2 regions of the Thioalkalivibrio sp. AKL6 genome follow, and region 1 is predicted to be linked to the other one. Evidence: predicted binding sites of a transcription regulator. Region 1 holds the regulator's gene; the other holds the start of a gene.
The links. The regulator FNR, encoded in region 1, switches genes on or off when oxygen is low (the NO sensors DNR and NnrR bind a similar motif). The targets are predictions, from matches to a motif close to TTGATNTANATCAA.
Positions count from the first base shown of each region.

Region 1 (4,863 bases):
CCTGCCGGACCTTGCGCACCATCGCCGAGCCCAGGCCTGCCTTGGCATCCGCGCTCATGCCCACGTAGAGCCCGCCCAGATAGGCCGCGGGATTGGCATATATCGCGCGCTGGATACTGGGATTCGTAAGATCCACCAGCGGCTCCATGATCAAGGCGAGCTGGATCCCGATCCGCTTGGCGGTCTCCGCATCCAGTGCCGAGCCGCCAAAGTAAAACAGGTCACCCTCGCGCTCGATCTTGAGTTCCTTGAGGAAAGAGCAGAAGTGGCTGGCCAGTTTCAGCTTCTGGTCGTCGGTCAGTTCGATCAGCTCCTCGCTCACCCGGATGCCGCGCACGCTGCGTTTGAACCAGCGCTTCTCGCCGCGCTTCTCCACCTGCGCCCGACGCAGGGCCTCCCAGCGTTCTACCGCGTTGGTGTACCGGCTTTGCGACTGCATCAGGTGATCGCGCGCCTCACGCAGGTCCTCGACTCGGCGCAGCGCAAGACCGAGGAGCTGCCCATCCGCGGAATTTTCCGGAGGTTCGAGATCCTCCAGTCGCTGCAGCGCCTCCAGCACCTGACGCCCCAGACTGACGATCGGCTCGCGCAGGGCCTGTGGATCCAGGCCCGACGCCTCGTGCTGGGATAGCAGGATGCCGAGGGAGCGCAGGCGGCTGACCACCCCGGCCTGAGCCACACGGAAGCGGTTGCCCTGGGATTCGAGGCGGTCCAGGGCAGCCCCGAGCTGCCAGCCCCCCGACCATTCGAAGCTCAGCCGCTTGATCTGGCGTCCGTTCACCAACTCGAAGGCGAGGACAAAGATCGCTTGTACGTCGTCGAGGGTGCAGCGCGCCAGGTCATCGGCGTCCGCGGCGGAGAACAGTCGATCCAGGAACTGATCCACCCGGCGCACACCGTCCTCCTGGGTTGGCGCCACGCCCCGCAGGCGGTCGCGCAGGAGGTCCGCAACCTCCGGCGCCTCGTGGTGCAGCTTCTCCAGGGCCGCGAGCCGGGAGTCCTCGGTCGCATCCACCAGATCGCCCACCCGCGCGCGCAGACCCAGGCGACGATAAATCTCGATCTGCTCCGCGGCGGCCGCCAGGCTGGCATCGCCGGTCATCTCGCGCACCGCGACCGCCACGGCCTCGGGGGCGATATCCACTTCGTGCAGCAGGACTTGGGCTGCCTTGCGCCGACGCATGTCCGGGGTCATCTCGCCCATCGCCAGGTCGCGGGTGACGAACAGCAGATCCGGCAGCAAGTCGATGGTGTTGCGCAGCTGATCGCGCGAGCGCTCCTGGCGCTTGCCCCGTGTGGCGTCCGCAACGAAACGCGCGACCAGGCCGATGACCCCGAACAGCAGGGTGTAAACGGCAAAGAAGATGAAGTTCTGTGCCGGGGCGGCGTGGCCGAAACCGAGGAAGTAGCCGCCCTGCATTGCCAGGAACGTGACTGGCCCGGCGGCCCACAGCAACTGCAGGAAGTTCAGGGACCAGGGAACACGCCGCGCGGTGGCGGCCACCTCGGTAATGCGGCTGCGCCCGGCCGCCTCGATCAGGACATGTTCCTGTGACGGTCCGCCGGCCTGCGGGCTTTCCTGGCCCTGTGCCTCCCTGCGTTTACGAAAGCGACCGAACACGCGCCCCTGCTCCGGAATGGGTGGTTACCGCCGGCATGGCCGCAACGCTCCCCTTAGTGTAGGGAAACCGTGTTCGGTTCGCGCGCGCCGGGCGATACTCGCGCGAGCGGCCCGGCGCGTCCGATGCAGCCTCAGGCGGCGTCGCTGGGCTGTGCCCGGGCCTCCCCGGGCGGGGTGGAGATCACTTCGGGGGCATCGTCACGATAGAGGTAATCGCGGGTCAGCGGCACCGCATCCTGCTGCTTGGCCATCTGCACATGGAAGACCACCTGGCCCCACCAGCGGAAAGTGCCCTCGCAACTCGCCAGGTAAAACTCCCACATGCGGCAGAACCGCTCATCGAAGCGTTCGACGGCCTCGCCCCGCACCTCCTGGAAGCGGCGATACCACTCGGCCAGCGTCTCGGCGTAATGCAGGCGCCAGAACTCGATATCGGTGGTGTCCAGCGGCGTGGGCTCCAGCGCGCCCATCACCTCGGACAGGGCCGGCGTATACCCGCCCGGAAAGATGTACTTGCTCAACCACGGGTTGGAGGTGCCCGGTGGCTCCTGGCGCCCGATGGTGTGCAGCACCGCGATGCCTTCCGGCTTCAGCAGATCATGCACGCGCCGGAAGAACGTCTCGTAGTTGGGCGTGCCCACATGCTCGAACATGCCGACGCTGACGATGCGGTCGTACTGGTCGTCGTGTTCGCGGTAGTCCTGATAGAGGAACCGCACCCGATCCTCGAGTCCCCGACGCTTGGCCTCGTCACGGGCAACCCGCAACTGCTCCTTCGACAGCGTCACGCCATCCACATGGACACCGGCATGCTCGGCGAGATGGAAGGCCAGACCGCCCCAGCCGCAACCGATGTCGAGCACCCGCATGCCCGGCTCCAGCATCAACTTCTTCCGCAGCATCGCGCACTTGGCCTGCTGCGCCTCTTCCAGCGTCATATCCGGGCGCTCGAAATAGGCGCAGCTGTAGAACATGCCCTCGTCCAGAAACTGACGATAAAGCCACTCATCGACGTCGTAGTGATGGGCGATGTTCTGGTAACAGCGCGCCACCTTGTTGCCCTGCTCGATCAGGGCCCGCAGCATGCGCACTGCAGGGTTGACCCGCTGCTTGAACATCGGCGCGAAGTTGCGCATGGCCACGTCGAGGAACACCTGCAGGCCCTCGGGGCCGGGCGACCACAGGCCGTCCATGTAGGTCTCGCCCAGCTGGAAACCCGGGTCGCGCCCAATCTTGCGTAACGCCGCCTTGTCATGCACCTGCATGGTGATTTCCGGCGCGCCGTTCCCGAAACGCTGCTCACGGCCATCCGGATGCCGCAGCACGAAGGTCCCGTAGCGTATGTACTGCTCCAGTAACCGCTCGATCATCTCTACCCCTGTCCTTGTTCTAGCGGTCGGGTCTCTCAGCCCCCACGCGTAACGCCGAACGTGACCGTGCCGCAGACTCTAGACTCAGTCTAATAACCGATGTCTCGCATTGTCCACGCAGCCGCCGGAGGGAGAAGACACCGAGCACATCTTGATGTGCGGCCCGGCTGACCGACGGCAATCCCTTCTGTAATCGCCTACAACTCATGGGGACAGTACCGCATTCCCGCGCCCGATGGCATACCCCGAAGATCGCTTTCCCCAACGTCGAAAAAACGGCTACCCTGCACCCATGACGCTACGACCCACCCAAGCCTGCCAGCACTGCACCCTGCGCCAGCTTTGCCTGCCCATGGGCCTGCCCCAGGATGAACTCTGGCAACTCGACCAAGTCGTCCAGCAACGCCGGCCGATCGCCAAGGGTGCGCCCCTGTTCACCATGGGGACCAAGTTCGAAGCGCTGTACGCGGTCCGCACCGGGGCACTGAAAACGGTGCTGATCTCCGATGACGGGACCGAACAGATCACCGGCTTCGCGCTGGCCGGCGACCTCCTGGGGCTGGACGCGATCCACTCTGGCAAGCACCCGGTCAGTGCCATTGCACTGGAGTCCACCAGCGTCTGCGCCGTGCCCTACGGGCATGTCGACGACCTCGCCGGCCGCCTGCCGACCTTCCGCCAGCACATGATGAGCGTGATGAGCCAGGAACTGGCCCAGGACGAAAGCCTGCACGCCTTGCTCGGCCAACGTACCGCGGAGCAGCGTCTGGCGACCTTCCTGATCGCCCTGTCGGAGCGTCATCGCGCCCGCGGCCTGTCCCCCGAGCGGTTCTACCTGCCCATGTCCCGGGCAGACATCGCCAACCACCTGGGCCTGACCCAGGAAACCATCAGCCGGCTGTTTACTCAGCTGCGCAACCAGGGCGTAATCAACCTGCACACCCGGGACCTGGAGATCCTCCAGCCCGACGGCCTGCGCAACACGGCCGGGGTCACCTTCACCTCCGCCGCGAGCAGTGCCTGAAGCCGGGGACATCCCGGAGCCGGCCACGGACTTCGACGCCTTCTGGGCATTCGCCGACGCACTGTGGGTCGATCCCACCGCTCGCGAACGTCTGATGCGCTGGCAGGACGAATGTGGCGTGGACGTGATGCTGGCGTTGTTTGCCCTGTGGTACCCGCAGCCCCTCGGCCCCTCGCAATGGCGCGTACTGCGGCAAACGGCCCGGCGCTGGCAGTCATCCTCCACCGAACGCCTCCGCGCACTGCGCCGGCGGCTCCACACCCCCGAGCGCAACGCGCTCTACCGCGCGGTGCTGGCACTGGAGCTTCAAAGCGAGCGGCTCGCCGGCCTGCAACTGCTCGCGGAGGCCCGGCGCCTGGCGCCGCAGACCACCCCCGCATTCGCCATCGACCCCCAGCGCCGATTGCGCACCCTGTTCCCCGATCTGCCGGACGCCGACATCCGCGACGGATTGCGCGAGTTCATGGCCGCCTGAACCGCGCGTGGTGCACGCAAGGGCGCATTCCGGCTATCCTCCCCGCACATTGACCGAACACGGCAGGATTCATGTCGGATGATCTGCGCAGCCAGCTCCTGAAAACGGGGCTGGTCGACGAAAAACAGGTTCGCCAGGCCAAGTCGCAAAAGCACAAGGCCCAGAAGGGGAACGCGAAGAAGAAGAAGGACCGCAACACGGGTCCGGACCCGGGCGTGGCCGAAGCGCGCAAGGCCGAGCAGGCCGAGCGTTCGCGACAGAAGAACCGCGAACAGCAGGAACGTGCCGAACGCCGGGCCCGCCACGCGCAAATCCGCGAACTGGTCAGCACCCACCTGGCGCCGATTCCCACCGGCGATGCCGCGCTGGATTA
Region 1 covers NZ_AQXS01000011.1:124,669-129,531, forward strand. The annotation lists gene D575_RS0111300 (hypothetical protein) at 1-1,621, opposite strand, end outside; gene D575_RS0111305 (cyclopropane-fatty-acyl-phospholipid synthase family protein) at 1,753-2,991, opposite strand; gene fnr (fumarate/nitrate reduction transcriptional regulator Fnr) at 3,284-4,015, shown strand; gene D575_RS0111315 (DUF2390 domain-containing protein) at 4,008-4,490, shown strand; gene D575_RS0111320 (DUF2058 domain-containing protein) at 4,562-4,863, shown strand, end outside.

Region 2 (4,863 bases), on a different contig from region 1:
AGACCGTTCACGTGCAGGAAGCGCGGTTCGTTGCGATGCTCGTGCGACAGGATGTCGATCAGGCCGTCCTGGGCCGCCTTGGCCATGCCGAAGGCGCCCCAGAAGGCCTTGCGCGCGTTCTGGGTGGACACGACCAGGCTCCCGGTGGGACTGGCCTCCAGCAGCGGCAGGACGGCCTGCGTGAGGAAGAACGGGCCGTGCAGGTTACTGTTGATGACCTTGAACCACAGCTCCGGGTCGTAGTTCTTCATCGGCATCAGGGCGCCGGCCCAGCCCGCGTTCAGTACCAGCCCGTCCAGACGGCCCAGCGAGTCGCGGATGTTCTCCGCCAGGTCACCATAGTCCTTGACCGTCGCGCCTTCGAGATTCAGTGGGTAGATCGCGGGCTGCGGGTAACCGGCCTGTTCAATCCGGTCATAGACCGCTTCGAGGCCCTTCAGGTCCTTGTCCAGCAGGACCACGATCGCGCCGGCCGCGGCACAGGCCTCGGCAACCGCGCGGCCGATGCCGTCGGCGGCCCCGGTGACCAGGATCACGCGTTCATCGAAGGCGCCGGGTTCGGGGCGGTAGGCGAGCAGGCGGGGAATATCGAGATCGGTCAAGGATGGTCCTCCAGGTACAGGTGCGCCGATTCTAGTCCAGATTGTACGGCCGCTTCGAGCGTGGACGGCAGTGCAGGCGTCAGGTAATCCCCGGCCAGATAACACCCCGGCCAGGGCGTGCGGGCCGGCGGGCGACGTGCATCCAGACCGGCTTGCGCGTCCAGCGTCGCGCGGCGTTCGCACACGCTGTGGCCGGTCTCGGGTCCGCCCAGTTCGGGGAAGGTTTGGGCCAGGGAGCGGGCGACGGTGCGCCATCGCGCACCCGCCGTCAACGGTTCGAGGTCGTCGGCGGCGGAGATCACGACCGCCAGCCAGTGTGGCGCCCCGGCCACATGCCGCGCGATCAGCCATTGGCCATGCTGGTCCAGCAGCCCCTGTAGTGGCGGAAGATCATCAAGGCGCCGCGCATAGCGCAGGTAGACCGTGCAGATGCTGCGGGCGCCCATGGCATTCAGGCCCTGGTGCGTGGCCTCCCAGCCGGTTTCGTGTGGCAGCAGGGCAGCGGCGGTGGCTGGAGGGGTCGCCAGGATCACGCCGCGCGCCGGGCTCGCCACGCCCTGGCGGTCGCGCAGGCGGTAGGGGGCGGCGTCGTGAGTCGTGCTGCGCTCAATGGCGGTGATGCGGCGGCCCAGATCCACTCTGGCGCCACGCTCCCGGAGTTCCTGGACAGCCGGTTCCGGGAACAGCTCGCCGAGTGGCCGCGCGGGGACGAGAAGGCGCGCGGCCTCCGGGCCATGGTTGAGCGCCAGGCGCAGGACGTTCTGGAAGATGCGGGCCGAGGCGGTTCGGGTCGGGGTGTTCATCACCGCCAGGCACAACGGGTCCCACAGGCTGCGAATGAGGGCGTCGGGCTGACGGCGCTGGCGCAGCCAGTCGAGGACGGGGAGATCGTCGCGCAGGGGCCGGTGCAACATGGCGGCGGCGCCGGACAGGGCACGCAGGCGTGTACCAAGGGAGTGCTTCGCAAGCGCCCGGTAAAGCGCGGCGGCCAGGGCGGGCAACCGGGGCGAACGCGGTTCCAGCAGGAACGCCGGGGCCTGCGGCCGGCCGGTAGGCTCGAACATGCGAAGGCCGAAGGGCAGGGCCTGAAACGCCTGCTCGGGGTTGATGCCGACCGAACGGATCTGCTGCAGGGTCTGCTGGCAGGCCCCGACCAGGATGTGCTGGCCGTTGTCGAGCGGGGTGCCGTCCAGGTCGAGGTTGCGGGCACGGCCACCGGGGGTCTTGCCGGCCTCGATCAGGTGCACGGATTGCCCGGCGCGAGCAAGCGCCAGCGCAGCGGTCAGGCCGGCCCAGCCCGCGCCGACCACGACCGCCGGGGCCGGGGGGGAGCTGGAGGTCATGGCATCAGGCCGCGCGGCGGCGTTGTTCGCGCTTCAGGCGGCGCGCGGTGCGCCACGCGATCCACAGCTTGCGGATCGGGGTCAGGCGTACGCGGTGTTCCAGCACGCGATAGCCATCGTCCGCGATCTCGTCGAGCAGGGTGCGGTAGATGGTTGCCATGATCAGGCCCGGGCGCTGGGCGTAGCGGTCGGCGTCCGGGAGGTGTTCCTCGGCGCGTTCGTAGTAGCGTCGCGCCCGTTCCGCCTGCTCCGCGAACAGGGCGCGGTGGCGGTCGTCGGTGATGTTGATCTGGAATTCCTCAGGCTTGACCCCGTGCTTGCTGAGCTCGTCCATGGGGATGTACACGCGGCCGCGCATGGCGTCCTCGTGCACGTCGCGCAGGATGTTGGTGAGCTGCAACGCCATGCCGAGGTCGTGGGCGTACTTGAGAGTGCGCCGGTCGGTGTAGCCGAAGATATGAGCGGACAGGATGCCCACGACGCTGGCGGCGCGGTAGCAGTACAGCGACAGCGTGGTGAAGTCCGGGTAACTGTCGTAGTCGAGATCCATCTGCATGCCGTCGATGATCTCGTCGAAATACTCGCGGCCGAGGTCGAAGGCGGCGATGTGGGGCTGCAGTGCCTGGGTGATGGGGTGGCGGGGTTCGCCGGCGAACAGGCGTTCGATCTCCTGGCGCCACCAGTCGAGCTTGGTGCGCGCAATGCTCTCCTCGCTCACCTCGTCGACGATGTCGTCGACTTCCCGGCAGAAGGCGTACAGCGCCGTGATGGCGCGACGGCGGTCCGGCTCCAGAAAGCGGAACGCGTAGTAGAAGCTGGAGCCGCTTTGCGCGGCCTTCTCCTCGCAATACTCGTCGGGGGACATGCGCTCTCGCGTGGCGGGTGTCGAACAGGGAGGAGAAGGCTAGCACAGGCAGCACAGGGGGCGGGAGAGGGCGCCCTGAAGGCGGATTGTTGACCTGTATCAAGCTCGGGCCTGGCGTGCGGCCGTAGTCTGCAGAACCAAGGTCGCGAGTGCGCGGCGACGGCTGTGGAGCTCCCAATGGAACAACGCCTGGTGTTTGATCCCGAAATCCTGCGCCGATACGACGTGAGTGGGCCGCGGTACACGTCGTATCCCACCGCGCCACAGTTTCACGAGGGCTTCGACGACCGCGCCTATGCCGAGGCGGCGCAGGCGACCAACGGGGCCGATCCGGCGCGCCCCCTGTCGCTGTACGTGCATGTCCCGTTCTGCGACACGGTGTGCTTCTACTGCGCCTGCAACAAGGTCATCACCGGAAATTACCAGCGCGCCCAGCGCTACCTGCAGTATCTGGAGCGTGAGGCCGAACTGCAGGGCGAGCTGTTCGACCGGGAACGCACTGTCGGGCAGCTGCACTTCGGGGGCGGCACGCCGACCTATCTTGGCGATGAAGATCTGCGCCGGGTGATGGCGACGCTGGGGAGGCACTTCCGCCTGGACGAAAGCGATGCCCGCGAGTTCTCCATCGAGATTGATCCGCGCGCGGTGCGGCCCGGGACCATCCCGCTGCTGGGCGAGCTGGGTTTTAACCGGATCAGCCTCGGGGTGCAGGATTTCGACCCGAACGTGCAGCGGGCGGTGAACCGCATCCAGCCGTTCGAGGTGACCGCGCAGGCGGTGGAGCAGGCGCGGGCCAACGGCTTCGAATCCACCAACCTGGACCTGATCTACGGCCTTCCCTTGCAGACGGTGGAGACCTATACCGCCACCCTGGAACGCGCGCTGGAGCTGCGCCCGGAGCGCCTGGCGATCTACAACTACGCGCACCTGCCGCAGATGTTCAAGACTCAGCGCCAGATCCGCGAGGCCGATCTGCCCGACGCCGCGGAGAAGCTGGCGATCTTCGAGACTACGATCGCTCGCCTGACCGATGCGGGCTATGTCTACATCGGCATGGACCACTTTGCCCTGCCGGACGACGAACTGGCCACGGCCCAGCGCGCCGGGACGCTGCAGCGCAATTTCCAGGGCTATTCCACACGGGCGGAGTACGACCTGGTGGCACTGGGTCCGACGGCCATCGGCAAGGTGGGCGCCACCTACAGCCAGAACCTGCGCGAGCTGGATGCCTATTACGCGCGGCTGGATGCCGGGCGCCTGCCGGTGTTTCGCGGACTCGAACTGAGTGCCGACGATCGGCTGCGCCGGGACGTGATTACCGAACTCATGTGCCACTCGCGCATCGATTTCGCCGCGATCGAGGCGCGCCACGGGATCGTGTTCGGCGAGGTCCTTGGGGATGCACTGGAGCGGCTGCAGGGCATGGAGGCCGATGGACTGGTACGGATCGGCGCGGGGCGCCTGGAAATCCTGCCGCGCGGGCGGTTGCTGCTGCGCAACGTCGCCATGGCCTTCGACGCCTACCTGAAGACGGAGAGCGCGCAGCGCTACAGCAAGGTAGTGTGAGCGGCTTGACGGCGATCCGTTCTCGGCGGAAGCTTTGAACAATAGCAACCGGTAACAGGGACGTTCCGGTGAAGACGACACGTTACTTCGAGACTGTACGCGAGAGGCCGGATCGGCGAATGATCCGGGATCACTGGATCAGTAGTGCAATCGACCAACCGTTGTGCGAAGAAGTCCAAGGCGATGGGCGTATCCGCAGATGGGCTCGTGTCGAGGAGGCTGAAGGACGCTACCTTCGCGTTGTTCTGCTGCCGGATGGAGAAACCGTTCACAACGCCTTTTTCGATCGAGGGTTCCAGCCATGAAACTCCAGTACTTCGGGGATACGGATACGCTTTATATCGAATTCCGAGGCGATAGCGTGGCCGAAACCCGCTCGCTTGACGAGAACACTACCCTGGATGTCGATGCCAGTGGTGGTGTTTGCGCCATTACCTTTGAGCACGCAAGCGAACGAACTGACCTCCAGCACCTTACGGTCGAGGGC
Region 2 covers NZ_AQXS01000010.1:178,255-183,117, forward strand. The annotation lists gene D575_RS0108835 (SDR family NAD(P)-dependent oxidoreductase) at 1-602, opposite strand, end outside; gene hpnE (hydroxysqualene dehydroxylase HpnE) at 599-1,945, opposite strand; gene hpnD (presqualene diphosphate synthase HpnD) at 1,950-2,810, opposite strand; gene hemN (oxygen-independent coproporphyrinogen III oxidase) at 2,988-4,376, shown strand; gene D575_RS0108855 (DUF2283 domain-containing protein) at 4,678-4,863, shown strand, end outside.
Region 2: hemN (oxygen-independent coproporphyrinogen III oxidase) is a predicted target of FNR. The motif match lies at 2,900-2,913, and genes of this name have one in related genera.